DNA from 2 places in the Mesorhizobium sp. M1273 genome. Region 1 is predicted to be linked to the other one. Evidence: predicted binding sites of a transcription regulator. Region 1 holds the regulator's gene; the other holds the start of a gene.
What was found. The regulator LexA, encoded in region 1, represses DNA repair genes until DNA is damaged. The targets are predictions, from matches to a motif close to TGTTCNNNNTGTGTTCNG.

Region 1 (15,510 bases):
GCGTCGGCGAAGGCGGCACCGGGCTGATCCCCTCGCCCGCGGGCGACGGACAGATCCTGTTCAAGGTTGCCGAGGTGTTCGAGCCTGCCGGGGCCGATGCCAGCTCAGTGCCCCAGGACGCACAGAAGTCCTTCACCTCCGGCATGTCCGACGACCTGCTCGACCAGTTGGTGGCGCAGTTGCAGACGCAATATGACGTCCGCATCGATCAGGCGGCCGTAACCCAAGCCCTGGCCAGATGAGCGCGCTGAAGATCCACATCGCCAAGGTCGCCGCCGGCAGCGCTCTTTCCTTCGAGGAGGCACGCGAGGCCTTCGACATCATCATGTCCGGCGATGCTACCCCCGGCCAGATCGGCGGCTTCCTGATGGCATTGCGCGTGCGCGGTGAGACCGTCAGCGAGATCGCCGGCGCCGTCGCCACCATGCGCGCCAAGATGCTGCGTGTCGAAGCTCCCGAGGGTGCCATCGACATTGTCGGCACCGGCGGCGACAATTCGCACAGCGTCAACATTTCGACCGCATCCGCTTTCGTCATCGCCGGCAGCGGCGTGCCCGTCGCCAAGCACGGCAATCGCGGACTGTCCTCGCTGACCGGCGCCGCCGATGTGCTAATCGCATTGGGCGTCAAGATCGACATCCCTCCGGAGACGATCGGCCGCTGCATCCACGAGGCCGGCGTTGGCTTCATGTTCGCGCCGGCGCATCACCCGGCGATGAAGCATGTCGGCCCGACCCGGGTCGAGCTCGGAACCCGCACCATCTTCAACCTGCTGGGCCCGCTTTCCAATCCGGCGAGTGTCAGACGGCAGATGGTCGGCGTGTTCCTGCCCGAATGGATCATGCCGGTGGCAGAAACGTTGAAGGAACTTGGTGCCGACCATGCCTGGATCGTCCATGGCGACGGCTATGACGAGATCACCACCACCGGCGAGACACTTGTCGCCGAACTGGCCGGCGGCGAGATCCGCAGCTTTACGCTGACCCCGGAAGCCGTCGGACTGAAGCGGCACACCAAGGACGAGTTGCGCGGCGGCGACGCCGCCCACAACGCCCAGGCACTGCGCGACATGCTGGGCGGCGCCGCCGGCGCCTTTCGCGATACGGTGCTGATGAATGCCGGCGCCGGGCTGGTGGTGGCCGGCAAAGCGACGACCCTCGCCGACGGCATGGTAACGGCGGCGCAGGCCATCGACAGCGGCCGCGCGCTGAAAGTGCTCGACAGGCTGATCGAGATTTCGAACGGTTAAACCATGTCCGACATCCTGCGCAAGATCGAGGCTTACAAGCGCGACGAGATCACGGCGGCCAAGGCACGCGTGTCATTGGCCGAGATCAAGGCACGGGCGACGGATGCCGACGCGCCGCGCGGCTTTCTTTCCGCCCTTGAAGCAAAGCGCAAATCCGACAGGTTCGCGCTGATTGCCGAAATCAAGAAGGCTAGCCCATCCAAAGGCCTGATCCGCGCCGATTTTGATCCGCCGGCGCTGGCCAGGGCCTATGCGAAGGGCGGTGCCGCCTGCCTTTCGGTGCTGACCGACGCACCCTCCTTCCAAGGCGCGCCCGAATTCCTCACCACTGCGCGCGCTGCCGTCGAACTGCCTGCCTTGCGCAAGGATTTCCTGTTCGACCCCTACCAGGTCTACGAGGCCCGGGCATGGGGCGCCGATGCCATCCTGATCATCATGGCCAGCGTCGACGACGCGTTGGCAAGAGAACTCGAAGCGACAGCGTTCGGGCTCGGCATGGACGCGCTGGTCGAAGTGCATGACGAGGCTGAAATGGAACGCGCGCTGCAGCTGTCGTCGCGGCTGATCGGAATCAACAACCGCAATCTCCGGACCTTCGAAACCAGCCTGCAGACCTCGGAGCGGCTGGCAGCGATGGTGCCGGCCGACCGCCATCTGGTCAGCGAGAGCGGTATCTTTTCGCACGACGATTGCCGCCGGCTGGAGCAGAGCGGCATTGCGACTTTCCTGGTCGGCGAGAGCCTGATGCGCCAGCAGGACGTGGCCGCGGCAACGCGCCTGCTGTTGACGGGCAAGGCGCCGGCAGAGGCCGTTTGAGGATGGCGGCCACCCTCACCCATCTTGGCGCGCAGGGCGAAGCCAACATGGTCGATGTCGGCGACAAGGCTGTGACGGTGCGCACGGCAGTCGCAGAAGGCTTTGTCGCGATGCGGCCCGAGACGCTGGACATGATCCTCGCCGGCGACGCCAAGAAGGGCGACGTGCTGGGCACCGCGCGCATTGCCGGCATCATGGCGGCCAAGAAGACGCATGAACTGATCCCGCTTTGCCATCCGCTGCTGCTGACCAGGATATCTGTCGATATCGAGGCGGACGCCGCGCTGCCCGGCCTGAAGGTGACAGCATTGACCCGCGTCACCGGCAAGACCGGCGTTGAGATGGAGGCTCTGAGTGCCGTCTCGGTCGCTTGCCTGACCATCTACGACATGGCCAAGGCGGTCGACCGCGCCATGGTCATCTCCGGCATAAGGCTGGTTGAAAAGACCGGCGGCAAATCCGGCGACTACAAGATCACCGGAGACGGGGCCACCGAGGCAGGCCGATAATGGTGCTGGTCCCAGTTGCCGAGGCGCTCGAGCGCCTGCTGGACGGCGCAGCAGCGCTGCCGGGCGAACGCGTCGCACTGCTGGATGCCGCCGACCGCGTGCTGGCGGAGCCGGTTGTGGCGCTCCGCACCCAGCCGCCGTTCAACGCCTCCGCCATGGACGGCTATGCCGTGCGGGCGGCCGATATCGCGTCCGTACCGGCAAGGCTTTCGGTGGTCGGCATGGCGCCGGCCGGACGCGGCTTTGCCGGAACGGTGCAGCAGCGGCAGGCCGTGCGCATCTTTACCGGCGCGCCGCTTCCCGAAGGCGCCGACACTATCGTCATCCAGGAGAACGTCCGCGATCTCGGTGGCGGCAGCGTCGAAGTGACGGAACGGACGGTGCAGGGGCGCAACATCCGCCGCCTCGGGCTCGATTTCGCCAAGGGCGATGTCCTGCTGCCCAAAGGCCGCCTGCTCGACCCGGCGGCCTTGTCGCTGGCGGCATCGGCCAATCACCCCGAGGTGCGCGTGGTCAAACGGCCGCTGGTCGCCATCATCGCCACCGGCGACGAATTACTGCCGCCGGGCAGCGATCTTGGCCCCGACCAGATCATCTCCTCCAACGCCTATGGTGTCGCCGCTGCCGCACAGTCGGTCGGTGCGCGCGCGCTCGACCTTGGCATCGCGCCGGACCGCAGGGAGGCGATCGCTGCGCTGGTTGAAAAGGCCGTGAAGGCTGGCGCGAACGTCATCGTCACGCTGGGCGGTGCCTCGGTCGGTGACCACGACTTCGTCCATGACGTGCTGACCGGGCAAGGCATGACGCTCGATTTCTGGAAGATCGCCATGCGGCCGGGCAAGCCACTGATGTTCGGGCGGCTGGGAGACATTCGCTGCATCGGCCTGCCCGGCAATCCGGTGGCAAGCCTGGTCTGCACTCAGCTCTTCCTGAAGCCGCTGCTGGCGCGGCTCGGCGGCCGCGCCTTTCAGCAGGATATACGTCGGGCACGGCTCGGTGCCGCCATGCCGGCCAACGATCTCAGGCAAGATTATCTGCGGGCTGTTGTCATAGATGACGCCGGTACGCTCGTGGCGACGCCGTTCGGCATCCAGGACTCCTCGATGCTGAAAATGCTGGCCGATGCCGACGGGCTGATCGTTCGCGCGCCGTTCGCGCCTGCCGCGGCGGCGGGCTCCCCCTGCGACGTACTGATGCTACGCTGAACCTGCCTCACTCCGAAATCAAGGTCCGGGTCAGCGGATGGTCTGGATCGGCCAAACCGTCGATGATGTTGAAATGATGCCGGTCAGGCTCGACCACCGAGCTGGTCGCGGTACCCAGGCCGATCCAGATGTTGGCCAGCAACGCGCTCTGACGCAGGAATTCGGCGCGCTCGCCGCCGCCGGCCCAGCAGGTCAGGCGGGCCTTGTCCATCGGGCGCAGCAGCACCGGACTTTCGGCCTGCGCCTCGGCCTCATCGATCGCCAGCGTCTCGTTCATGCCGGTGCGCATGATCGGGCGCAAATCGTGCACCCCCGAGATCGACACCACATGACGAACGCGCCGGACCACTTCGGTCGCCAGCGGCGTCGTCGCCGTAACCATCCGGCTAACAAGATGGCCGCCGGCCGAGTGCCCGGTCAGCATCAGCGGCCCTGCAACCATCGCCGCCGCCTTGCCGATCGCCGCGCCGACTTCCTTGACGATGCCGCCAATGCGTATCTGCGGACAGAGCGTGTAGGACGGCATCGCCACCGCATAGCCGCGATCAACAGGGCCAGCGGCAAGATGCGACCAGAAATTCTTGTCGAATTCCATCCAGTAGCCGCCATGAACGAACACCACGAGTCCCTTGGGCTTGATGGCCGGCAGGAAAAGATCGAGCCGGTTGCGTGGGTTGTCGCCATAGGCCATGTCGAGCCGCGCCCTGCCCTCGGTCGAAAGCACGTCGCGGAAAACCCGCGCGGGCTCGATCCAGGCCGCCGGCCAGCGATCGCTGCCGGCTATGTTGGCGCCGTTGGCATAGGCGTTGTCCCAATCGGCAATGTGACGTTCGAACACCCTGCGCCCTCCCTGGCATATGGCCTTGCAACGTAGCCGTAAGCATCGCGCGGCGCGTCGTCGCCAGCCTCACGATTCCAGCTCTCGCATCAATCTCAAGTGACAGCTGCTTTGATGGCGAAGCGCGCATCCTTCCACGCACCGGTGTGCAGGATGTCCTCAAGCACTTTGACGGCCTGCCAGACATCGGCATAGCCGATATAGAGCGGGGTGAAGCCGAAGCGCATGGTCGATGGCGCGCGAAAATCGCCGATCACGCCACGTTCGATCAGCGCGCGCATGACCTGGTAGCCATGCTCATGCATGAATGAAATCTGGCTGCCGCGTTTTTCCCCATCGCGCGTGCTTTCGAGCGTGAGCCCGTACGTGCCGCACTTTGCCTCGACAAGCTCGATGAACAGATCCGCCAGCGCGATGCTCTTCTTGCGCACCGCCGTCATGTCGACATCGTTCCAGATGTCGAGCGCGCCCTTCAGCGTGCGCATCGACAAGACCGGCTGCGTGCCGCACAGAAACCGGCGGATGCCGGTGCCGGCCGCATAGCCTGGCTCGAATGCGAAGGGCCGTGCATGGCCCCACCAGCCGGTGAGCGGCTGCTGGATGTCGGAAAGATGCCGCTCAGCCGCATAGATGAAGGCAGGCGCGCCCGGGCCGCCATTCAGATATTTGTAGGTGCAGCCAACGGCAAAATCGGCGTTTGCCTTGTCGAGTTCGACTGGCATCGCGCCGGCGGTGTGGCAGAGATCCCAGACGATCATCGCCCCGGCTTCCTGAGCCCTGCGCGTCAGCGCCGGCATGTCGCGCAGTTCGCCCGACTTATAGTTGACGTGGTTGACCAGCACCACAGCGGTGCGTTCGTCGATCAGCTCTTCGATGGTCGGCGCGTCGACTCCCGAGAGGCGCAGCAGCGTATCTTTTCGCGTCGAAACCACACCCTCGGCCATGTAGAGGTCCGTCGGAAAACTATCGCCCTCGGCGACGATGACCTGCCGCTCCGGTCGCATGGCCATGGCGGCGTGCAGCAGCTTGTAGATATTGACCGATGTCGTGTCGCAGACCACTGTCTGGCCGGCCGCGGCCCCGATCAGGCGCCCGAGCTGGTCGCCAAGTTCAAGCGGCATGTTGAACCAGCCGGCCGTGTTCCATGCGCGGATGAGATCATGCGACCATTCTTCGGTCGCGGCTTTGTGCAGTTCATCGAAAGCGGCACGTGAAGCAGCTCCTAGCGAATTGCCGTCGAGATAGATCACTCCTTGCGGCAACACAAAGCGGTCGCGCATCGCGCGCAGCGGATCCGCGGCATCCATCGCCTTTATGGCCACGAGATCGGGAATTCCTGTCATGATTTGTCTGCTCCCCCAAGATCCAACGCAACGCCGGACACGCATCGACTGTTCTTCCATTACCTGGTTGCGCGCAGCAAGGCTCCACCGGCGAGAAGCAGCCTGACCAGGCGGTGGAAACCGGGACTTAACCCGAGGTTGGCGTTTTGAGTTCGTTTCGTTCACGGTGCATTGACCAAACCGCACAGTCGATACGGGTTCAATTCCGTGCCTTTTGCCGACCGACGGCCGATGCCAGTGCCGCCTTCTAGGAGGCCAGAAGGGCGCAAACGAAAGCAGAATCAAGGCGATGAGGCTCGCGGCGGTGAAAATGCGGTACGCCGGTAGGGGACGTCGTTTGTTTCCCGAGCCTTAACGCATTCATTAAACTTTAAACAGTTGCGGAACACAACTGGAACAGATAGTGTTTGTTCTGGGTTTGTTTTTCTGATTCTGTTGGGGGTCGCTATGCTGACACGCAAACAACACGAACTGCTTATGTTCATCCACGAAAGGTTGAAGGAAAGCGGTATCCCGCCTTCATTCGACGAGATGAAGGAAGCGCTCGACCTGGCTTCCAAATCCGGAATCCACCGGCTGATTACGGCGCTGGAGGAGCGCGGCTTCATTCGCCGTTTGCCCAACCGGGCCCGTGCGCTGGAGGTGCTACGCCTGCCTGACTCGATCGCCCCCGGCCTCAATGCGGCACGCAAGTTCTCGCCGAGTGTCATCCAGGGCAGTCTTGGGCAAGGCGCCCCTCGGCAAGGCAAGCCGACATCGTCGCGCGTGCCCGCAGCCGGAAATGACGACGATGTCGTCGCCGCCGTTTCGATCCCGGTGATGGGCCGCATCGCTGCCGGTGTGCCGATCGACGCCATCCAGCACCAGACGCATTCGATTTCGGTGCCGCCGGATATGATCATGGGCGGCGAGCATTATGCGCTTGAGGTCAAAGGCGATTCGATGATCGAGGCCGGCATTTTCGACGGCGACACGGTGATCATCCGCAATGCCGATACGGCGAGCCCCGGTGAGATCGTGGTGGCACTGGTCGACGAGGAGGAAGCGACGCTGAAGCGGTTCCGCCGCAAGGGCGCCTCGATCGCCCTGGAAGCCGCCAATCCGGCCTACGAGACGCGCATCTTCGGACCAGACAGGGTCAAGGTGCAGGGCAAGCTCGTCGGACTGATCCGCCGCTACTGAGCTCCGCCCTTGGCGCCGGCTTTGGGGTTGTCGGCCCGGCGGTATGGCGGCAGGCCCCGTGCCGCGCGTGAAAATTTCCGCTGCACGTGCCAGGGCCGGTATGATTTTTCGACGGCGAAGCGGATCTCGGCGCGTGTTGCCGCTTGTGGATCGAAATAGACGGCGGCACTTCCCGCGCGCGCCAGTTGCCGTTTGGTGACGACGAGGACCAGCCGGTCGTAGTAGCAGGGGTTATGGGCGGTGGCGTCGTCGATGACGATCAAGCTGGCAAAGGCGCAGGCTGGCCGCGCAGTATCGCGGTCCTTGGCTTGCGCGATGATCGCGCCGGATGGATGCCTGGCAAGGCAGAGGCCGTCCGTGCAAATGAACGGCATGCCCGGCGGTAGGTCGGCCGGATCGGCAATGTCGAATTGCGGGTCGTTCTTTCCAGGTGTTTCCGGCGCGACGATAGCCTCTGATGTGAGCGCGCGTTTCCAGTTGTCGATGGTGAACTCATTCGGGCGTGCCCGGTTGACCGCGAGTTCACCGCTGCCGATCGGCAGCGCGACCAGCCGTGCGTCCTCCGAGACCAATACGTCGGGTATGCGTGTCTGCGTTGTCGTCAGCAAGCCGGCGAGCGCAAAAGGAAGTGCCGCCAGCCGCAACCACGTCGTCGCCATGCTGGCAATGACGAGGGCGATCGTCACCAGAAGGACGGATCTCAGCGAAATCAGCCCGACCGCATCGATCGGCGAGCGCTCCGAGATCCACCCGGACAGGGCGATCATCGCCGTCAGCCCCTTGCCCATGACATAGAGAAAAGGGCCATCCGCACCGAACGGCATCGCCAGCGCGCTGAGAACGGCGAAGGGCATGACGACCAGTGACACGATGGGCATGATGGCCAGATTGGCGAACAGGCTGAGCGGCGCCACGCGCTGGAAATGCCATATGGCGAAAAGCGCCGTGGCGCTCCCTGCAATGATCGAGGTCATCGCCAGACCGCACATGCCCAGCAGGACCTTTCGAGTGGCAAAGCGTAGCGGCGACTGCCGCGGCGGCGGCGTGGTGGCCCTGCCGGCGCGGTAATCGGACCAGCCTGCGTAGGCGCCGACAAGGGCCGCCGTCGCGGCGAAGGACATCTGGAAACTCGGACCGACCACCTCGTGCGGCGACACCAGGATGACCGCGATGGCCGAGATCGCCAGGTTGCGCATGGTGAGCGCGGCCCGGTCGAACAGCACGGCGATAAGCATCACCGCCAGCATGATGCGTTCGGCCGCCACGACAATGCCGGAAAAGACGAGGTAGGCCGTAATCGAGAAAAGCGCAGCGGCCGCGGCATACTTCTTGACCGGCCGTCGCGATGAGAAATCGGGAAACAGCGCAAAGGCACCCCGCAGCAGCGCCATGATGGTGCCGGCGACCAACGCCATATGCAGCCCCGAGATAGAGATGATGTGGTAGATGCCGGTGCGCCGCATCGCTTCGTTGATCTCCTCGGGAATGCCGGCGCGCACGCCGACGATCAGCGCAGCAGCAATCTCGCCCTCGGCACCGCCGATGCGGCTGCGGATATGGTCGGCGATGGATTCGCGCGCGTCTTCGATCGCGGAAGAAAGCTGCGCGGCAAGCGGCATGCTGCCCGACGACACGACTTTCGGATTGCCGAGAAAAAAGCCGCTGCCGCCGATACCGGCGAAATAGCTGTCGAACGAGAAATCATAGCTGTCGGGCCGCACCGGGCCGGTCGGCGGCAGCAGCCGCACATAGCCGGTGATCTCGGAACCGGCGGTCAGCTCAGCCGGTATCTTCATCGCCGAAACGCGGACCCGTTCCGGCATGTAGCGCAGTGTCGGCCTGGCCGTTGAGATCACATCGATTGTCAGCCTGATGCGGCCGCTCGCCATGGGCTCGTACGATACGACGCGACCCGTCAGCCGCGTCGAGATTTCGGAGCCGAGCATATGCGTTCCGACACGCCATGTTTCGAACTTGGCGGCAAGTACGCCAAGCGCGCAGAGCAGCGCCACCATGAAGCACAGGCGCGCCCTGGGCCATGACCGCGAGACGACGGCACAAAGGGTCGCGAGGAGCGCGATTGCGATCGGCTGTGGAAAGGCCGGCTCCACCGACAGCCCGAAATAAACGACCACCCCGCATGCGAGGAACACCGGCACCAGCAGGAAGGCGATGCCGCGGTCGAGTTCCAGACCGGCCGCTGTGGTTACGCTGTTGCGGATACGGGACGGTGACGGGAGGCGGAAACGCCTGCGCAGGCGTACGATAGGCTCGCCCGCGGGCACGAGAACCGTTGCTGGGTCGCTGGCCGGCAGCGACGGAGCATCGAAGCGCGGAGCAGGTAGCAATGCCGGTGCCGGCAGGACAGGCGGGGGAGCGGCAAACAGCAAGCGTTCGCTGACGTCGCTGCCAACGTCCTCGCCCTCGCCCGCACCACGGCCTCGCACAGCCGTCGGGTCTGCCCCTTGCGCCCTCGACCTCCTATGCTACATGAACGCGCAACGCGCGAAAGTCCGCAAACCCACTTCCTTCGCCCGCCTGAGAGTTCCATGCCCGATAAGGTCGTCACCCGTTTTGCCCCCTCGCCCACCGGCTATCTGCACATTGGCGGCGCGCGCACGGCGCTGTTCAACTGGCTGTACGCCAAGCACACGGGCGGCACGATGCTGCTGCGTATAGAGGATACCGACCGTGAGCGGTCGACGGATGCGGCGACGGCAGCCATTCTCGACGGGCTTTCCTGGCTCGGACTCACCTGGGACGGCGCGCCTGTCTCGCAGTTCGAGCGCGCGCCGCGCCATCGCGAGGTGGCCGAGGAGCTGGTGCGCGTGGGCAAGGCCTATTACTGCTACGCGACGCCGGCGGAGCTGGAGGCGATGCGCGAGGCAGCGCGAGCCAAGGGGCTTCCGCCCCGCTATGATGGGCGCTGGCGCGACCGCGACCCGTCGGAGGCGCCGCCCGGCGCCAAGGGGGCGATCCGCATCAAGGCGCCGACAGACGGCGAGACGGTGGTGCATGACCGCGTCCAGGGCGACGTGCGCTTTCCCAACAAGGATCTCGACGATTTCATTATTCTGCGCTCGGACGGCAATCCCACCTACATGCATGCCGTCGTCGTCGACGATCACGACATGGGCATCACCCACATCATCCGCGGCGACGATCATTTGACCAACGCCGCACGCCAGACCGTAATCTATCACGCCATGGGCTGGGAGGTGCCGTCGATGTCGCATATCCCGTTGATCCACGGTGCCGACGGCGCCAAGCTGTCGAAGCGGCACGGTGCGCTTGGCGTCGAAGCCTATCGCGCCATGGGCTACCTGCCGGAGGCGCTGCTCAACTATCTGGCGAGGCTTGGCTGGAGCCACGGCGACGATGAGATCATGTCGATCGCCGACATGATTACATGGTTCGACATTGGCGACGTCAACAAGGGCGCCGCCCGTTTCGACTTCGCCAAGCTCGAGGCGCTTAACGGCGTGCATATGCGCCGGATGAACGACGCGGCGCTGCTCGACATCTTCATCGCCACTCTGCCCTATCTAGAAGGCGGCCCGGCAATCGCCGCTCGCCTCGACGACAGACGCAGGGCGCAACTGCTTGCCGCGTTGCCGGGCCTGAAGGAGCGCGCCAAAACGCTGGTCGAACTTGTCGAAGGGGCTGCATTCCTTTTCGTCGAACGGCCGCTGCCGGTCGACGAGAAGGCGGCGGCGCTGCTCAGCGGTGAGGCACGCGCGATCCTGCGGGGCGCTCATGCGGCACTAGCCACGGTTTCGGGGTGGTCTGCCGCCTCAGCCGAAGCCGCGATCCGCGACTATGCGCAGGCCGCCGGCTACAAACTCGGCGCCGTGGCCCAACCTTTGCGCGCCGCGCTCACCGGCAAAAGTACCTCGCCAGGTGTCTTTGATGTGCTTGCCGTGCTTGGCCGCGAGGAAAGCCTGGCGCGGATCGCTGATCAAATCGATTAGCAAACTGGCCCAAGAAGATTGGCATTGAAAGGTGTGTTTCGCAGTGCAACATTGGGTCTTGGCCTAATCTGCCGCGCAGATTCAATTGCGGGCGCAAATGTGCGTATTCCGATGCTTTTGACGTGTTGGGTTCAGATATTTTGCCTTTGCCGGCCTGAGGAAACAAAAAGGAGTTTGCTATGACCGAACCTGCGACAAAAATGGAATTTGGCGGCAAAACCCAGGCATCGACGGCCAAGCTGGAATTCGGCGGCAAAACCCATGAATTCAAGATACGAAGTGGTTCGGTAGGACCTGACGTCATCGACATCGGTTCGCTCTACAACACCGCCGGCGTCTTTACCTACGATCCCGGTTTTACGTCGACGGCGAGCTGCGAATCGGAAATCACCTTCATCGATGGCGATGCCGGCATTCTTTTGCACCGCGGCTACCCGATCGACCAATTGGCCGAGCACGGCGACTTCCTCGAAGTCTGCTATCTCTTGCTCTATGGTGAACTCCCGACCAAGGCGCAGAAGGACGATTTCGACTACCGGGTGACGCGCCACACCATGGTGCATGAGCAGATGTCGCGCTTTTTCACCGGCTTCCGCCGTGATGCGCATCCGATGGCGGTGATGTGCGGCGTGGTCGGCGCGCTGTCGGCCTTCTATCACGATTCCACCGATATCTCGGACCCCTATCAACGCATGGTCGCGTCAATGCGGCTGATCGCCAAGATGCCGACGATCGCGGCGATGGCCTATAAATACCACATCGGCCAGCCATTCATTTACCCGAAGAACGAGCTGAATTTCGCAGCCAATTTCCTGCATATGTGCTTCGCCGTGCCTTGCGAGGAATACAAGATCAATCCGGTGCTGGCCCGCGCGATGGAGCGCATCTTCATCCTGCACGCCGATCACGAACAGAACGCCTCGACTTCGACCGTCCGCCTGGCCGGCTCGTCGGGCGCCAATCCTTTTGCCTGTATCGCTGCCGGCATCGCCTGCCTGTGGGGTCCCGCACATGGCGGCGCCAACGAGGCAGCCCTGAACATGCTGGGCGAGATCGGGCATGTCGATCACATCCCGGAATTCATTGCGCGCGCCAAGGATAAGAACGATCCGTTCCGATTGATGGGATTTGGCCACCGCGTTTACAAGAATTACGACCCGCGCGCCAAGATCATGCAGAAGACCGCGCACGAGGTCCTGGGCGAGCTCGGCATCAAGGACGATCCACTGCTCGACATCGCCATGGAGCTGGAAAGGATCGCACTGACCGATTCCTATTTCATCGAGAAGAAGCTCTATCCGAACGTCGATTTCTATTCCGGCATCACGCTGAAGGCGCTGGGCTTTCCCACCACCATGTTCACCGTGCTGTTCGCGGTCGCCCGCACCGTCGGCTGGATCGCGCAGTGGAAGGAGATGATCGAGGACCCGCACCAGAAGATCGGTCGCCCGCGCCAGCTCTATACCGGCGCGCCGGAACGGGACTACGTGCCAATCGCGAAGCGGTGAAGGTGGTGAATGGTGAATGGTGAATGGTGAATGGTGAATGGGAGTAGCGAAGCGTCGCTCCCTGTCCACAGAAACCACTATTCACAATTCACTATTCACAATTCACTCACTTCCTCACCATCCCCATCACCACACCCGCGGCAATCTCGCCTGACGGCTTGGCGGTTGCCATACGCCCGGCAATGTCGGCAAAACCGTGCTTCTGCCAGGTGCGGTAGGCGGTATCGGAGAACAGCGCTTCCAACTGCCGCGCCAGATAATGCGGCCGCACATATTGATTGTAGTGTTCCGGCACAACCGGCCGGTCGGCAATGAGATTGGGCAAGGCTGCGCTCCATACTTTGATCAGCGGCTGCGCCATGCGCATGACCGGATCGAGCCGGTAGCAGGAGATCATCGGCACACTCGCCAGTGCCAGTTCCAGCGATACTGTCCCCGATGCGATCAGCGCCGCATCGGCCTTGCCGAAGGCCTGCCATTTGCGTTCGGCATCAAGTATGATCTCCGGCTTCTCGTCCCAGCTCGCGACCGAGGTCCTGACCAGGTCGGCGACGTGCGGCACCGTCGGCAACAGCAGGCGCAAGCGGTGCCCGCGCGCCCGCAGGATCGACACCGTCTCGCCGAACGGCCCGACCATGCGTCGCACCTCACCACGACGCGAACCAGGCAGTACAAGCAACGTTTTGACGTGATCTGCGGACAGGTCACGCGGCTGCGCCTGCGCCCTGGCGGCACTGATTATGCCCGGATCGTGTGCAAGGCGATGCCCGACATAGGTGCCGGGCGGCCCGCCCAGGCGAGCGAGTTCCTTCACCTCGAACGGCAGGATGCAAAGAATGTGATCGACATATGGCTTCATCGCCGCCGCCCTGCCCGGCCGCCAAGCCCACACGCTCGGGCAGACATAGTGGACGATCGGGATAGTCGGATCGGCGGCACGCACCTTCTTGGCGACGCGCAGCGAGAAATCCGGACTGTCGATGGTGATAAGGCAATCGGGCTTTTCACCGGCAATCGCGTTTTCCGTCTGGCCGATCCGCCGCATCAGGCGCGGCAGGTCGCGCAGGATGGCGCTAAGCCCCATCAGTGCGATCTCGCTGCCGTCGAACAATGGCGCCAGGTCGAGCGCCTGCAAATGGCGGCCGCCGATGCCGACAAGCCGAACTTCGCGCCCGGTCATGCGCTTGAGCGCCTGCACAAGGTCGGCGCCAAGCAGGTCGCCGGACTCCTCGCCGGCGACGACGGCTATCTTCAACGGCCGCTCATTCGCCATGCGCCGGCTCCGCAGCAGGCAGGCCGATTACGAACAGGCCGAGCGCATTGGCACGTCCGATGGTGGCGGGACCTTCGAGCACTAGCGAGCGACCGGCTTCGACGGCAATGCCGGCCAGTCCGGCGGCATGCGCCGCCTCGACGGTCAGCGGGCCGATGGAGGGCAGATCGGCACGCAGTTCCTGACCGGGCTTGGCGCATTTGACCAGAACACCGCGGCTCCCGCCGGCCAGCCTGCCGTGCCCGCGCAACTCCCTTGTCCGCTCGAGCAGCCCGTCGGTGCCTTCGACGCCTTCCAACGCAATGGCGCGGCCGCCGACCGCAACAGCCGCTTGGCCGATATCCAGCGCGCCGATGGCTTTTGCCGCCGCGTGCGCCGCCTCGATGTCGCGCCAGTCGGATTTGCGTGGCGCCGCCTTGGTCAGCAGGCCTTCGGCGGCGACCAGCTCCGGCACGATCTCGTGAGCGCCGACGACCTTGATGCCGCTGCTCTCGATCCTGCGCACGAACAGTTTCAGCACCGTATCGTCCCCCCGGGTTACACCGACGAAGAGGCTGGGTAGCCACGCGAGCAGGCCCAAATTGAGGCGCATGGCGCTCAACCTGGGGCGGCGCGTGATATGACCCGCGGTTACGAGATGCGTAACGTGATGCCGCTTAAGGATCGGCAGCAGCGAGCCGACGTCTTCCAGCCTCAAGGTTGTCTGCTCATAGGGCTCGAAATCGGCTATGCGATCGACCTCGCCGGCCGCCATCACGACGAAGGGCAATTTGCCTTGCCGGGCGAGCGCTCGGGCAATTTCGACCGGGAGACTGCCGCCGCCGGCGATGATGCCGACCTTGGCATCTGGCGCGAGATCAAGGCCCTTTCCGGCAGCCTCAATCTTCGTCATCTGCCCTCAGTCTTCATCATCGGTATCGTCGCCGTCGCTACCCTTGAGCGACGGCACGGCGTAGTGCCGCTTGCCGCGACCAGCGATGAAGTCGACGATTTTCATGGCAGTCGGCGACGAGGCGAATTCCGCCTTGGCGAATTCGATGTTCTCGCCGACGGTCCGGGAGCGATCGAAGATCGTCTTGTAGGCTTTGCGCAGCAAGTGGATCTCCGAACGCGGCAGGCCGGCGCGCTTCAGGCCAATGATGTTGAGGCCGCGAAGGCTGGCACGGTTGCCAACGGCGATGGCGTAAGGAATGACGTCGCCGACGATCGCCGAGCAACCGCCGAGAAAGGCGTTATCGCCGATGCGGACAAACTGATGAACCGCGGTAAGGCCGCCGATGTAGACATTGTCACCGACTTCGCAATGCCCGCCTAACGTCGCTTGATTGGCGAAGGTGGCGTTCTTGCCGACCACGCAGTCATGGGCAATATGGGCATAGGCAAGGAAATTGCCGTTGTCGCCGATCGTCGTCTCGCCGCGGCTGGAATCGGTGCCGACATGCATGGTGACACCTTCGCGGATCGTGCAGTTCTCGCCGATCACCAGCGTGGTACGGCCGCCCTTGTGCTTGGTGTTCTGCGGCGGCCCGCCCAGTATCGCCATCGGATAGACCTTGGTCGATGCACCGATGGTGGTCGCGCCAATCACCGAGACATGGCTGACCAGTTCGACGCGG
Region 2 (15,510 bases), on a different contig from region 1:
CGCACAAACAATACTATGAATATATAATAGCTAAGACAGCATACGAGGCAACAATACCTGGATCGCGAATGCGAGTACTTGTGCTCGGTCCCGATAGGAATGACTCGATCATCGCGAGGAACGTTTTGCGCGAGCCAAATGCTATCGTCTACTTTTCTGAGGTGTGCGGATCAGATTTTCGTTGGTTCAACAATGTCATTGTAAAGACGATAATTATTCTTGATCTTACAGTTTTGTCAACAGTAATTGAGGCGAATAGATTGTCGCGCTGGCTTAAAGAGCGGCTAAATGTTCGGATAGGTATTAGTTTTATAGTAATTGATGACCTACTTGACGTCATATACTCGTCTGCTAATAGTGTGGGCGGGAGATCGGGTGGAGCGATATTTGTGGCTGTATTGGGGTTAGGTAGTGCTGTAGGAGTAGCCGCTGCACTTACTGTTGCGATCCCATCAATAGGTATTGATAAGGCGGCAAAAACCGGTTTGCTATTGGTCGCAACGACTGCTGGTGTTATAGTAACGTCATTGTACCTTTCCCGATATTTGCCGAAGGTACGATTGTTGGAATATGTGGTAAGAGTTCAAAGGGGTCGACGCGGTCTGCGATCGTTGTTTGTGGATGGTTTGCCGCGTCGAAGAATAGCGCTTCGGGAGGCTTTGGATAAGCTTGGCTGGCTGCCCCTTACGAAATAAGATCTTTCGCAATTCACGTTTGGATTGCCTAACGCGGTTGGGCGCCACGTCTAAGGATGGACCCTTCGCGTGGGCGGCCAGCCTGTCACGACCCCATTGTCGGTCAATGGAGAACGTCAGAACTGTTCGCATGTCTCATCTTCGAGAAGCACTTTGGAGCCAAAATAGATGCGTTCCACTTTGGACATCGTCGCAGCGATTGGCCTCGCCATCGGTGGGGCCTTCGGCTTGGCAGGCACTTTCGTTGACAGCGCCCCGCTCCGTGAAACGCTCTGGGCGATCGATGGCGTGGCGCTCGTGGTGGCGACGGCGCTGCTGACGATGAAATATCAGCGCCAGGGCAATGACTGCGTGGCGGCTGGATTTTTGACCTTTCTCGCCGGCGAAAGCCTGCTGCTCTCCGGCAATGCGGCGGGGCTTGAGGCCAGCGTGCCCTCCTATGTCGGCGGTATCTCGCTTTGGGCGGCGGCGCTGGTCATGGTCAGCGCGCCGAAAACCTTCGCTCTATGGATGCGGCTTACCGCTGTCGTGGCGGCTGTGCTGTTCGTCGTGTCGGCCGGCCTGATCCTGTGGGGTGCGCCTTTGCTGCCGACCTCGGCGCCGCTGCCCGCTGCCGGATATCCCTTCCTGGTGCTCACATTCATCGGCTGGATCTGGACGCTGCTGAAGCCCAGCCGGTGAGGCCAGTCGGACCGCCCCCTCTCCGGCCGCTTCGCGGCTCCCCACTTTGTGGGGGCGAGGAACCCAGGTCTTGTGAGGCTTCGGTGATTGGCATTCCTCGCCCCACGAAGTGGGGAGAGGTGGTTTGCGAAGCAAACCGGAGAGGGGTCTTCCTTGGCAACGCTGCGCTTTCGCGATGTGCAACTGGCGCACCCCCTTCCACCCATCCCGCCGCCATGCCATGTTCTCGCTCGCGGCCGGGCAGGCCGCTTCATTCCGGGGGGAAATCATCATGTCGTCCTACGCTTTCGGGCGCCGCGTCGCCGCGTCGCTGTTCATTGTCACGCTGTTTGCGCCCGTCGCGCATGCCGGCGATGTCACCTTCGAGATCAAGAACAGCCATCCGAACGCCATGCGCGTCGAGCTCTACAGCCAGGACCGCGATCATGTCTGGCCGGGCAACAATCAGGATTATTATCTCAACGACGGCGAGACCAAGGCGATCCCGCTGTCCTGCAGTGACGGCGAATCGATCTGCTACGGCGCCTGGGTCGATGGCGACGAGAATACCTATTGGGGCGTCGGCCCCGGCAATACGGAAAAGTGCGACGATTGCTGCTACACCTGCAGTGGCGGCGAGACCGAAGAAATCGATCTGGTTCCGTGACGTGGCAGATCTCCCCCCTTTAGGGGGAGATGTCGCCAAAGGCGACAGAGGGGGTCGCCGCGCATAGAGCGCCAACCTGTTCTGCAGCAGCAGGCCGAGTCCGGTCGTGCCGACCCCCTCTGGCCGCTGCGCGGCCATCTCCCCCTCGAGGGCAGGGCTATTGCAGATGGAAAGCCGAGGCTTTCGCTCTACGATGTACCCCCACCCCTAACCCCTCCCCACAAGGGGGAGGGAGACTTCCGTTGGCGCTGACCTCGGTAAATTGCCTGCCTTTCGGCGCCAAAAAGGGGAAGTAAGGGCGCGCGGCAGCATTCCCTCCCCCTTGTGGGGAGGGTTAGGGTGGGGGTCCATCTTCGTAAGAATCCAAATGCGATTGCCCTGCCCTCGAGGGGGGAGAGGGCCGTCCCGCGAGTGCAGGCTGGCGACGGAATTTCAAAGCTGAAACAAAAAACCCGCCTCGGCAGGCGGGTCGTTGGAGCCAATTGGCACCATACCCAAATTAGTAGCATAGCTGCCGGCACAAAGCAAGAACAAAATGTGGTGCTGCGAGCAAAAAATGGGAATTCCCTTCCCGCCGCGCCCGAGGTCGGCCCTCACGAGGGGGAGAATGCTGCCTTGACGTCGTCCTGACTGTCGCCATAGCGTAGTCCGACAGGAGACCCACCCATGGCAGTGGTCGAAGGCGAGAAGATCGACATCGGCTTTTCGGGAAAACGTTGCATCCATTCGCGCAACTGCGTGCTTGGCGATCCGCATGTTTTCGTGCCCAACGCGCCCGGCCAGTGGATCCACCCCGAGGCGGCCAGCGTCGAGAAGATCGTGGCGCTCGCCGAAGCCTGCCCGTCCGGCGCCATCACCTATGTCCGCAAGGATGGCGGGCCGCAGGAACAGCCGCCGGTGGTCAACATTGTGCGCATCCGCGAAAACGGCCCGCTTGCCGTCCATGCCGAGATCGTGTTGGGCGGCGAAACGTTTTACCGCGCCACGCTCTGCCGCTGCGGCGCCTCGGAAAACAAGCCGTTCTGCGACGGCAGCCACACCAAATCGGGCTTCACCGCCACCGGCGAGCCGGCGCTGAAGGACGCGCCGGCGCTGGAGGTGCGGAATGGCCCGCTGACCGTCACACCGACGACCGACGGCCCGCTCAAGCTCGAAGGCAATGTCGAAATCGTCACCGGCACCGGCCACACGGTCGACCGCACGCAACGCACCTTCCTCTGCCGCTGTGGCCACTCCGCCAACAAGCCGTTCTGCGATGGCTCGCACAAGCGCGTGGGGTTTGTCGGCTAGCCTAGCGATCTCCCCCCTCGAGGGGGAGATGTCGCCGAAGGCGACAGAGGGGGTCGGTACGTCCCGACGCCAACGCCATCGCGGCCAGAGAATGCCGGCGCTCCACGCGAGACGACCCCCTCTGGCCTGCCGGCCATCTCCCCCTCGAGGGGGGAGATTACGCTGCCTTGGCCCAGCGCTCGTGCCTTTATCGGCCCGTTCATATCCGCTAAGGGGCGGAGACGAATTCTCCGGACCCGCCAATGACCGCCAAGCCCAAACCCTCACCCCTGTTCCTCGGCATCGACACCGGCGGCACCTATACCGACGCCGTGCTGTGGTCGGAGGCCGGCGGGCCAAGCGGCAAGGTGCTGGCCAAGGCCAAGGCGCTGACCACGCGGCATGATCTGGCGGTCGGCATCTCCGGCGCGGTCGATGCGGTGCTCGAAATGGCCGGCACCGACCCGGCAGCGATCAAACTGGTATCTATGTCGACGACGCTAGCCACCAACGCGCTGGTCGAGGGCCAGGGCGGCCGCGTGGCGCTGGTGATGATCGGCTTTGCCGAGGGCGACCTTGCCCGCGACGGGCTGAAGGCGGCGCTTGGCACCGACCCGGTGGTGTTCTGCCCCGGCGGCCACGATGTCCACGGCAATGCGGCAAAGCTCGATCTGTCCGGGCTGGAGGCAGCTTTGCCGGAACTGGAAAAGTCGGTGTCCGGCTTTGCCGTCTGCGCCTATTTCGCCACCCGCAACCCGGCGCATGAGCTAAGCGCGCGGAACCTGATCCGCGACAGGACCGGCCTGCCGGTCACCGCCAGCCACGAACTGTCGGCCAAGCTCGGCGGCCCGCGCCGGGCGCTGACGACATTGCTCAACGCCAGGCTGATCTCGATGATCGACCGGCTGGTCGCGGCAACGGAAGGCTTTTTGGCCGCGCGCAACATTGCCGCCCCGCTGATGGTGGTGCGCGGCGACGGCGCTCTGGTCTCGGCTGCCTTTGCCCGCCAGCGGCCGATCGAGACCATCCTGTCCGGCCCGGCCGCCAGCCTCGTCGGTGCCCGCCACATGACCGGCCTCGACGATGCCGTGGTCTCCGATATCGGCGGCACCACCACCGATGTCGCCGTGCTCGACAAGGGCCGGCCGCGGCTTGATCCGGAAGGCGCCACCGTCGGCGGTTTCCGCACCATGGTCGAGGCCGTCGCCATGCGCACTTTTGGGCTCGGCGGCGATTCCGAAGTGGCGCTGGAGGACGGCGCGCTCAGCCCGAAGATCCTGCTCGGCCCGCGCCGCCTGGTGCCGCTGGCGCTGGCCGGCTTGATGCATGGCGAGGCCGTCACATCAGAGCTCGAACGCCAGCTGCGCGCGCCCAACCCCGGCCGCATGGATGGTCGGCTGGCGGTGCGCACCGGCGTGCCGGAGCGGCTGGCGGCCGGACTGACCGGTGCCGAAGCCAAGCTTTACGAGCTGATCGGTGCTGTGCCGCAGGCTCTAGACAGATTGCTGACCTCGAACGCCCAGAACGCCACCTTGAACCGGCTGGTGTCGCGCGGGCTGGTGCATGTCGCCGGCTTCACGCCGTCGGATGCGGCGCATGTGCTGGGCAGGCAGGCCAATTGGGATGCGGCCGCGGCGCGTCTGGGTGCCGAGCTGTTCGCGCGCAGGCGCGACGGCCGCGGCCAGTTCATCGCCGCCTCGCCGGAGGCGATCTCGGAACGGGTGCTGACCGCGCTGACCCGCCTGTCGGCCGAAGTCATCCTCGAAACCGCCTTTGCCGAGGACGGGCTGGATGGCGCTGCGACCGTCGCCCATGCCCTGGTCCAGCGCGCCGTCGACGCGCATCCCGGCATCGCCCGCTTGAGCGTCGCGCTCGACCGTCCGGTGATCGGCCTCGGCGCCTCGGCGCCGCTGCATTATGCCGGTCTGGCCGAGCTGGTCGGCAATCGATGCGTGGTGCCGCAGGATACCGATGTCGCCAACGCGCTCGGCGCCGTCGTCGGCCAGGTCCGGGTATCGGCCGAGGCGCGGGTCAGCCAGCCCAAGGAAGGGCTATTCCGCGTCGCCTCAGGCGAAAGCGTGCGCGATTTCAACGACGAGGCGGCGGCAATCGCCGCGGCGGAGAAGGATGTGCGGGCGATTGCCGCCGGGCGGGCGAAGGACGCCGGCACCGACAGCGCCGAGATCGAAATCGCCAGCGAATACCGCGTCTCCACCGTAGAGGGCCAGCGCATGTTCATCGAGGCGCACGTCGTGGCGGTGGCGTCGGGACGGCCAAGGATTGCGGTGTGAGCGCGTAATCGCCCTCCTCAAGGGGGAGATCGGCAGCGAAAACGCCCTACCTTCACCCTGAGCTGAATTGACCCTGCCACCGTGACATGCCAAAGGCCCGGCCTAGCCTTTCGTCTGGAGAAGCCCTGATGACCGATCGCGTCGAGATCGCCGGATTGCGGATTGCCCGCGAGCTTCATGATTTCGTCGTGAACGAGGCGCTGCCGGGCACCGGCATTGAAGCGGAGGCATTCTGGAGCGGTTTTTCGGCGATCGTCCATGATCTCTCGCCAAAAAATCGGGCGCTGCTCGAAAAGCGCGATGCCATGCAGGACAAACTCGACCGCTGGTATCGCGACAATGGCGCGCCCGTCGACATGGAGGCCTACACGAGCTTCCTGCGCGAGATCGGCTATCTCCTGCCCGAGGGGCCGGCGTTCAGCGTGACCACCGAAAATGTCGACCCGGAAATCGCTTTGGTTGCCGGGCCGCAGTTGGTGGTGCCGGTGATGAACGCGCGTTATGCGCTGAATGCTGCCAATGCGCGCTGGGGCTCGCTGTACGATGCGCTCTACGGAACCGACGTCATCCCGGAGACGGACGGCGCCGAGCGAGGCAACAAATTCAATCCGGCGCGCGGCGCCAAGGTCGTCGCCTGGGTGAAAAGCTTCTTCGACGAGGCGGTGCCGCTCACGACAGGCAAATGGGCCGGCGTCAACGGGCTTTCGGTCGCCAACGGCATGTTGCGGCTCGGCGAGGGTGCCGGCGCCACCACGCTTGCCGACCTCAGACAGTTTGCCGGCTATCGCGGCGATGCCGCCGACCCTGAAGCCGTGCTGCTCACCAAGAACGGCCTGCACATCGAAATCGTCATCGACCGCAACAACCAGATCGGCCGCACCGATCCGGCCGGCATTGCCGATGTCGTGCTGGAATCGGCACTGACCACCATCCAGGACTGCGAGGATTCGATCGCCGCAGTGGATGCGCAGGACAAGGTGCTGGTCTACCGCAACTGGCTCGGCCTGATGAAGGGCGACTTGGCGGAGGAGATCACCAAGGCCGGCAAGAGCTTTGTCCGCAGGCTCAACCCCGACCGCACCTATACCGCGCCCGATGGCGGCACGCTGACCTTGCCCGGCCGCTCGCTGATGCTGGTCAGGAATGTCGGCCACCTTATGACCAATCCGGCGATATCGGACCGCGACGGCAACGAGGTGCCGGAAGGCATCATGGATGCGGCGCTGACGGCGCTGATCGCGCTGCATGACATCGGCGTGAACGGGCGCCGCGCCAATTCTCGCGCCGGCTCGATGTACATCGTAAAGCCCAAGATGCACGGGCCCGACGAAGTTGCCTTCGCCGTCGAGATTTTCGACCGCGTCGAGGCGCTGCTCGGCGTGCCCAAAAACACCATCAAGATGGGCATCATGGACGAGGAGCGGCGCACCACCGTCAACCTCAAGGAGGCGATCCGCGCCGCGAAAGAACGCGTCGTCTTCATCAACACCGGCTTCCTCGACCGCACCGGCGACGAGATCCACACCTCAATGGAGGCCGGCCCGATGATCCGCAAGGGCGACATGAAGCAGGCCGCCTGGATTGCCGCCTACGAAGCCTGGAACGTCGACATCGGGCTGGAATGTGGGTTGGCCGGCCACGCCCAGATAGGCAAGGGCATGTGGGCGATGCCCGACCTTATGGCGGCGATGCTGGCCGAGAAAATCGCGCATCCCAAGGCCGGCGCCAACACCGCCTGGGTGCCGTCGCCGACGGCGGCGACACTGCACGCCACGCACTACCACAAGGTCGATGTCCACGCCGTCCAGGCGGCGCTGAAGAGCCGGCCCAAGGCGAAACTGGACGACATCCTGTCGGTGCCGGTAGCAAGGCGGCCGGACTGGTCGCCTGAAGACGTCCAGAAGGAACTCGACAACAATGCGCAAGGCATTCTGGGCTATGTCGTGCGCTGGATCGACCAGGGCGTCGGCTGTTCGAAAGTGCCTGACATAAACGACGTCGGCCTGATGGAGGACCGCGCCACGCTGCGCATCTCCTCGCAGCACATCGCCAACTGGCTGCATCACGGCGTCTGCACCCCCGAGCAGGTCATGGAGACGATGAAACGCATGGCGGCGATCGTCGACCGCCAGAACCAAGGCGATCTGCTCTACCGGCCGATGGCGCCGGATTTCGACAAGTCCATCGCCTTCCTCGCCGCCTGCGACCTGGTCTTCAAAGGCCGCATCCAGCCCAACGGCTACACCGAGCCAGTGCTGCACGCACGGCGGCTGGAGCTGAAGGCGCGGGATAACGGCTGAACCGAAAGCAACGATGCACGCCGGCCAAGGGTAAGCGCCGGCGTCCCCCTCCCCCTTGAGGGGTGGGTGGGCCGAAGGGCCGGGTGGGGTCGCCAATGCAGTGCGCCAACCCAATTCTGACGGTGCGCCTTAGGAGGAACATCGCAACGCTCCGCACCTCGGCCGGTTTCGAAATGCGACAGGCCGAGCGTCTCACCGGCGACCCCACCCGGCCGCTTCGCGGCCACCCTCCCCTCAACGGGGAGGGGAACGTCACGCCGCCTGCGCCATCCGTTCCGAGCTCATGCGGTAGGAAATCGCTTCGGCCAGATGGATGCGGCCGACCGTCTCGCTGGCCTCGAGATCGGCCAGGGTCCGCGCCACCTTCAAGACGCGGTGATAGGCTCGTGCGGAAAAGCCGAGCTTTTCGCTGGCGTCCCTGAGCAGCGACAGGCCGGCGGCATCGGGCATGGCGATCTCCTCGATGACTGACGGCGAGCAATGGGCGTTGGTGGTGGCGGTCGCGCCGAGCCGCTCGAAGCGCTCGCGCTGGATCGTACGGGCGCGGGCAACACGTAGTGCGACGGCGGCACTTTTCTCGGCCCGGTCCGGCCGGATCAGATCGCTGGCCGAGACCGCCGGCACCTCGATCCTGAGATCGATACGGTCGAGCAGCGGGCCGGAAATGCGCGCCTGGTAGTCGGTGCGGCAGCGATCGCCGCGCAGGCAGCGATAGCCCGGCTCGCCGGCCATGCCGCAACGGCACGGGTTCATCGCCGCGACCAGCTGGATACGCGCCGGATAGGTGACGCGATGATTGGCGCGCGCAATCATGCAGTCGCCGGTCTCGAGCGGCTGGCGCAGTGCATCGAGCGCCTGCGGCGAGAATTCGGGGAACTCGTCGAGGAACAGCACGCCGTGATGGGCAAGCGAGGCCTCGCCCGGCCGCACGCGCAGACCGCCGCCGACCATCGCCGCCATCGAGGCCGAATGATGCGGCGCGCGGAACGGCCGCCGGTCGGTGAGTTTTCCTTCGCGGAGTTCGCCGGCCACCGAGGCGATCATCGAGACTTCGAGCAATTCCTTGGGCGCCAGCGGCGGCAGGATCGACGGCAGCCGCTGCGCCAGCATCGACTTTCCCGACCCCGGCGGTCCGACCATCAAAAGATTGTGGCCGCCGGCGGCCGCCACCTCCAGCGCCCGCTTGGCGGTCTCCTGGCCCTTGATGTCGGCGAGGTCGGGCAGGTCGCGCGCCGCGGCATGGATGCCGGCTTCCGGCCGCGACAGAACCTGCGTACCGCGAAAATGATTGGCGATGGCGATCAGGCTGCGCGGCGCCAATATGTCGAAATCCTTGCCGGCCCAGGCCGCTTCCGGCCCGCAGGCGAACGGGCAGATCAAGCCCTTGCCTTCGGCGTTGGCACCGATTGCCGCCGGCAGCGCGCCGGCCACCGCGGCAATGGTTCCGTCGAGCGACAATTCGCCAAGCACGACATAGCCGGCCAGCATGTCGCCCGGAATGGCGCCGAGCGCCGCCATCAGCCCGAGCGCGATCGGCAGATCGTAGTGGCTGCCTTCCTTGGGCAGGTCGGCGGGCGCCAGATTGACGGTGACCTTCTTCGACGGCATCGACAGGCCGGATGCATGCAGCGCTGCCTGCACCCGCTCGCGGCTTTCGGCGACAGCCTTGTCGGCCAGCCCGACGATGTGCATGTTGACCTTGCCCGGCGCGATCATCACCTGCACGTCGACCGGCACGGCCTCGATGCCCTGGAAAGCAACCGTGCGAACCCGCGCCACCATGTCTTCACCCGGATGCAGGCTTTGCCCCAAGCCTTTGCGATCATGCCGCGAACGGCGTCACCGGAGACAACCACAGATTTCCGGCGAAGGCAAGAACATTTGGGGAACAGCTGAGCGCCACGGCTGCAATGGTCCGGAACGCGGCCGCTTCCAGAAGCAATGTACGCTAGTTGCGCTTCTCCTCCACGGCATCCCAGAACAGGCTGGCGATGTCGGCGCCGCCGAAGCGCTGCACTTCGCGTATGCCGGTCGGTGAGGTCACGTTGATCTCGGTCATGTAGTCGCCGATGACGTCGATGCCGACGAGGATGAAGCCGCGCTCCTTCAGCGCGGGGCCGATGCGGGCACAGATCTCGCGTTCGCGTTCCGTCAATTCGGTCTTTTCGGCGCGGCCGCCGACATGCATGTTGGAGCGCGAATCATGCTCGGCCGGCACGCGGTTGATGGCGCCGACAGGCTCGCCGTCAATCAGGATGATGCGCTTGTCGCCACCCCGCACCTCCTTGAGGTAGCGCTGCACGATGTAGGGTTCGCGGAACAACTGGCCGAACATTTCGAGCAGCGAGGCGAGGTTGCGGTCGGCCTCGTGCAGGTGAAAGATGCCGGCGCCGCCATTGCCGTAGAGCGGCTTGACGATGATATCGCCGAACTCCTTGCGAAAGGCGGCGACCTCGAGCGGGTCCTTGGTGATCAGCGTGTCCGGCATCAGGTCGGGAAATTCGGTGACGAAGATCTTTTCCGGGCTGTTGCGCACCCAGGCCGGGTCGTTGACCACCAGCGTCTTCGGATGGATGCGCTCGAGGATATGCGTGGTGGTGATGTAGTTCATGTCGAAGGGCGGATCCTGCCGCAAAAGGATGACGTCCATCTCCGCAAGGTCGGTGCGCACCTTCTCGCCCAGCGAATAATGGTTGCCCTTCTCGTCGCGGACCTGCATCGCCTCGATACGGGCAAACACCTTGCCTTCGCGCAGCGACAGCCGGTCGGGCGTGTAGTGGAACAGCTGGTGCCCGCGCCGCTGCGCTTCCAGCGACAGCGCAAACGACGTGTCGCCGGCAATCGACACGGTAGAGATGTGGTCCATCTGGACGGCGACTTTCAGGGGCATGGGTGCTCTCCGGCGCAGTTGCAACAAACGTGCGTCCACCCGGACGCACATACGCTCCAACACTTTGAATCCATGCATCGTGCTTTCCGAAAATCGTTTCCGATTTTTCGGGCCGATGCATCGACGAGAGCGATATAAGGAAATCGGCGGCCTCTGCCAATCGGCCAAGGTCATGATGAGGCTGCGCTTCTGGCGCAGACCCCAATGCGATGTGCGTTCAGCGGTCGAAGACCAGCTTGGAATAGCCGAGGAAGGACAGCGCCATGGCAACCAGCGAGGCGACCGCAAGGGCGACGAGCGGCGGCACCATCGGCAGCGCGAACAGCATGGCGCAATAGACGAGATAATTGACGAGGCTGGTGGCGATGCCGACGCCGCCATAGCGTGCGCCCTCTTGCGCGACGCCGCGGCTGGAAGGCGAGAAGGTCAGATGGCGATTGATCAGCCAGGTGACGGACAGGGCAAAACCGATCGAGATGATGCGGGCTGCGAAGGGGCCAAGCGGCGTTGTCGCCAGCACCAGCCAAAGCGCCGCCGCGTCGGCGACGAAGCCGATGCCGCCGGCGACCATGAAGCGGGCGAGGCGTCCCATTTAGGGCTCTAAGCCGCCCGTGGGGTCTTGCGCGGTCCGGTCTTCAAAGTCGCGAGCGCACTTGCGCGTTCGCGTTCGACGCGGCCGGAAGGCATCGACAGATAGAAGATGCGCTTCTGCTCGGCCCGGCCGCGCGACACCGAATCGAGGATTACCCCGGTCACCGCCGCCAGCATCGACAGCAGCAGCAGCCCGACCGACAGCACCCACGTCGGCATGCGCGGCACAAGCCCGGTTTCGGCGAACTCGATCAGCACCGGCGCCATCAGAAACAGGCTTGATGCCAGGAAGAACACCGAAAAAGCGCCGAAGAAACGCAGCGGCTGCGTCTCCTTCATCAGCATGGCGAACATCCACAGGATCTTCGCGCCGTCGCGAAAGGTCGACAGCTTCGACGAGGAGCCTTCCGGCCGGCGGCCATAGTCGAGTCCGATCTCGCTGACCGGCAATTTGAGCTGCGAGGCGTGCACCGACATTTCGGTCTCGATCTCGAAACCGCCGGAAACGGCGGGAAAACTCTTGACGAAGCGCCTGGTGAAGGCGCGGTAACCCGAGAAGATATCGGTAAAGTCCGAGCCAAATAAACGTTTGTAGAGGCTGTTGAAGATGCGGTTGCCGAAGGCGTGGCCTGTCCTGCCGGCGTCGTTGGCGACACCGCGCCTGGTGCCCACCACCATGTCGGAGCGCTCGGTCAGCAGCGTGTTGATCAGTTGCGGCGCGTCCTCCGGCGCATAGGTGCCGTCGCCGTCGGCCATCAGGTAGATGTCGGCCTCGATGTCGGCGAACATGCGGCGCACGACATTGCCTTTGCCCTGGCGCGGCTCGCGCACCACGATGGCGCCGGCGGCGCGGGCTCGGAGCGCCGTCAGGTCGCGCGAATTGTTGTCGTAGACATAGATCGCTGCGGCAGGCAGCGTTTCGCGAAAGCGCCGCACCACTTCGCCGATCGTCAGCTCCTCATTGTAGCAAGGCAGGAGCACGGCGATGCTCGGCTCATGGCGCACTTCTTGTGGCATTTTCGTCTCCGGATGCCTTGTGAGGCCCCTGACCGCTCAAACGCCGGCCTCGCTCGGGCGGCTTTACTATTTATTGAAGCTGTTAAGGCTAGGTTTAAACCGCACCGTATTCCTTCCAAAGGTCCCGATATGAGCACAGCCGACGATGGCGCCTCCATTTGGAGGTCCGATATCGCGCTGGCGCTGCTCGCCACGGCGCTGGCGCTTGCCGTCAATGCCTTTGCCGGCTTCCCGGCACTGACCAATGCCGGCGGCGACAACGACAATCTGCTGCGCCTCGTCGAAGTTCGCGACATGCTGGCCGGCCAAAGGTGGTTCGATCTCCACCAGTACAGGATGGGCCTGGAAGGCGGTTTCGTCATGCATTGGTCGCGGCTGGTCGATGCGCCGATCGCCGCCATCATCATCGCCGTATCGGCCCTGACCGGCAGCGCGGCCTTTGCCGAGAATGTTGCGCAAGTGCTGTGGCCGGCGCTGCTCTTCTGCCTGACCGTATTTTTCACGGCTCGCGCCGCGCGCAGCTTTGCCGGTGACAGCGCCGTGCTGCCCGCTGTCGTGATCGGCGCTGCCGCACTGTATTTCCTCGGCATTTTTTCGCCTGGCGCGCTCGATCACCACAATGTCCAGCTGATGCTGAGCATGGCCAGCCTGAGCCTGTTGCTTGAAGCGCCAACGCGCAGGCCGGCGGCATTGCTCTCCGGCCTGTGCACCGGATTGATGCTGGCCGTCGGCATGGAGGTCGCGCCTTATGTGGCCACCATCGGCGCCTCTGTTGCCATGCTGTTCGCCCTCGGCGCCAATGGCGAGAGGCTGATCGCCAGGGATTTCGGCCTCGGCTTTGCCGGCGTCTCCGCTCTCGTCTTTGTCGCCACCATTGCGCCGTCGGCCTGGGGTCAGGCGCAATGCGACGCCTTCTCGACCGTGCAGTTCGTCGTCGGGTCGATTGCCGGAACCGGCCTTGCGGCGATAGCGTCGATCGAGCCGGCCGGCCGCACGCGCCGATGGCGGTTCGCCTCGCTTGGCCTGCTTGCCCTGGTATTGGCCGCTGTCATCGTCTTTTTGTTCCCACAATGCCTGGCAGCGCCCTATGCCAACCTCGATCCGCGCCTCAAGGAGCTATGGCTTGATCACATCGACGAGGCGCAGTCGCTGTTCAAGCTGCTCGCTGAAGATCCGGCCGGGGTGGTGGCGCGCTATGCCACGCCGCTCATCGCGCTCGTGCCGATGGCGCTTCGCCTTGGCCGTGGCGGCTGGCGGCGGCAGGACAGCCTTGTCGGCGCGCTGCTTGCCGTGGCCTTCATCGTCAGTGCCTGGCAGGTGCGCGGTTCGACATTCTCGATCGCCTTCGCTGTCATCCCGCTTGCCGCCTGGATTGCCAAATGGCGTCAACGGGCAGAGGTCAGCCCGTCGCGCGGCGTGGCGCTGCGCATGGCCGCCGTCTGGCTGGTTTCAGTGAATGCCGTCTGGACTGGGGCTGCCGCGGCAACCTCGGTCGCCTTCGAGGACAGCAATACCGCCGCCGATGATGGCGACGGCGCCGATGTCGCTTGCCAGCGCATGGCCTCCTTTGCGGCACTCGGCCGCCTGCCCGGCACCACCGTTCTGGCAATTTCCAATCTCGGATCGCCTATCCTGGCCTATTCCGGACATCGCGTCTTCGCCGGGCCTTATCATCGCAATGTCGCCGGCAACCTGCTGGCGCTCGATGCCTTCCTTGGGTCCGATGCCGATGCCAGGACCATCCTGGCGGATCATCACGTCGGCCTCGTCGCGCTGTGCCCCGGCAGCGCCGAAAGCAAGCTCCTCGCAGCCGAGGCGCCGGCAGGCTTTCTTGCCGGGCTGATGCGCGGCAGCGTGCCGGAATGGCTTGAGCCGGTTGCCGGGACCAGCGGAGCCGCCGTCGAATTGTACCGCGTCCGGCTGGGCAGCTGATCGATCGGCGGCCCGTGCGGCCTTTTGTCGGACATAAGTCCTGATAATCCACTCTTTCGCCCTTGCCCGCCCGACATGGCTGGATAGGATGCGCGCCGGCCGACCGAGATCATTGGACCGGGAGAGAATTTCATGATGCCATCGGCACGCTTTGCCGACCTCGAAGGCGCTTCGGTGCTGATCACCGGCGGCGGCTCCGGCATTGGTGCTGCCTTGACAGAAGGCTTTGTCCGCCAGGGGGCAAACGTCGCCTTCATCGATATTGCCGACCGTGCGAGCCTGGCGCTGGCCGATCGGTTAGAGAAGGAGCTGGGTCGGCGGCCGCTTTATCTCAAGACCGACATACGCGACATCGAGGCGTTGCGGCTATCGGCGGCTAAAGCCGCCAAGGCGCATGGCGACGTGACCGTGCTGATCAACAATGCCGCGCAGGATGACCGCCATGCCGTCGAAGACGTCACGGTGGAGTTCTGGGACAACAACCATGCCATCAACCTGCGCCCGCATTTCTTCAGCGCACAGGCGGTGGCGCCGGGCATGAAGCGGGCCGGCGGCGGCTCGATCATCAACTTCACCTCGACGTCGTTTCTCATCAACCATCCCGATATGCCGGCCTACACCGCCGCCAAGGCCGGCATCGTCGGTCTCACCAAGGGTCTTGCCGGCAAGCTCGGCGTCGACGGCATCCGTGTCAACGCGATCGCGCCCGGCTGGGTGATCACCGAGCGGCAGAGAAAGCTCTGGGTCACCGAAGAAGCGCTCGCCGCTCATGTCGCCAAACAGTGCATCAAAGAGGTGATGCAGCCGGAAGACATTGTCGGCACCGTGCTGTTCCTGGCGTCGGATGCCTCACGCATGCTGACCGCGCAGATGCTGATCGTCGATGGGGGGTTCCTGTGATCTCATCGAGCAAGGCAGCTTCCGTCGCGGCCGTCGACTGGGGCACCACCCGCATGAGGGTCTGGCTGCTCGACGGCGCCGGCAAGGTTCTCGCCGAGCGGCGCGGCGATGACGGGCTGATCACCGCCCAGGCTAAAGGATTTTCGTCCATTCTCGAAGGGCATCTGGCTGCCCTGGGTGCTCCCGAGGCGCTGCCGGTCATCATTTGCGGCATGGCCGGTTCGCGCCAGGGCTGGCTGGAGGCACCCTATGTCAGCGTGCCGGCGCCGATCGGCGCTATTCTCGCCGGCGCTGCCCG

Region 2: a site for LexA is predicted at 9,756-9,773, ahead of NKH30_RS14175 (YifB family Mg chelatase-like AAA ATPase). Genes of this name have one in related genera too.

The regions. Positions count from the first base shown of each region.
Region 1 covers NZ_JAMYLV010000022.1:8,790-24,299, reverse strand. Annotated here, with positions in the region: gene NKH30_RS21720 (SurA N-terminal domain-containing protein) at 1-242, shown strand, start outside; gene trpD (anthranilate phosphoribosyltransferase) at 239-1,249, shown strand; gene trpC (indole-3-glycerol phosphate synthase TrpC) at 1,253-2,065, shown strand; gene moaC (cyclic pyranopterin monophosphate synthase MoaC) at 2,068-2,574, shown strand; gene NKH30_RS21700 (molybdopterin molybdotransferase MoeA) at 2,574-3,779, shown strand; gene NKH30_RS21695 (hormone-sensitive lipase) at 3,787-4,617, opposite strand; gene kynU (kynureninase) at 4,713-5,960, opposite strand; gene lexA (transcriptional repressor LexA) at 6,408-7,142, shown strand; gene NKH30_RS21680 (ComEC/Rec2 family competence protein) at 7,136-9,589, opposite strand; gene gltX (glutamate--tRNA ligase) at 9,692-11,113, shown strand; gene gltA (citrate synthase) at 11,293-12,621, shown strand; gene lpxB (lipid-A-disaccharide synthase) at 12,728-13,894, opposite strand; gene NKH30_RS21660 (LpxI family protein) at 13,884-14,786, opposite strand; gene lpxA (acyl-ACP--UDP-N-acetylglucosamine O-acyltransferase) at 14,793-15,510, opposite strand, start outside.
Region 2 covers NZ_JAMYLV010000011.1:46,259-61,768, reverse strand. Annotated here, with positions in the region: gene NKH30_RS14205 (NACHT domain-containing protein) at 1-695, shown strand, start outside; gene NKH30_RS14200 (hypothetical protein) at 864-1,376, shown strand; gene NKH30_RS14195 (hypothetical protein) at 1,648-2,022, shown strand; gene NKH30_RS14190 (CDGSH iron-sulfur domain-containing protein) at 2,689-3,312, shown strand; gene NKH30_RS14185 (hydantoinase/oxoprolinase N-terminal domain-containing protein) at 3,555-5,582, shown strand; gene NKH30_RS14180 (malate synthase G) at 5,711-7,882, shown strand; gene NKH30_RS14175 (YifB family Mg chelatase-like AAA ATPase) at 8,135-9,664, opposite strand; gene gshB (glutathione synthase) at 9,831-10,772, opposite strand; gene NKH30_RS14165 (GtrA family protein) at 10,990-11,364, opposite strand; gene NKH30_RS14160 (glycosyltransferase) at 11,373-12,380, opposite strand; gene NKH30_RS14155 (GtrA family protein) at 12,510-14,312, shown strand; gene NKH30_RS14150 (SDR family NAD(P)-dependent oxidoreductase) at 14,445-15,212, shown strand; gene NKH30_RS14145 (2-dehydro-3-deoxygalactonokinase) at 15,212-15,510, shown strand, end outside.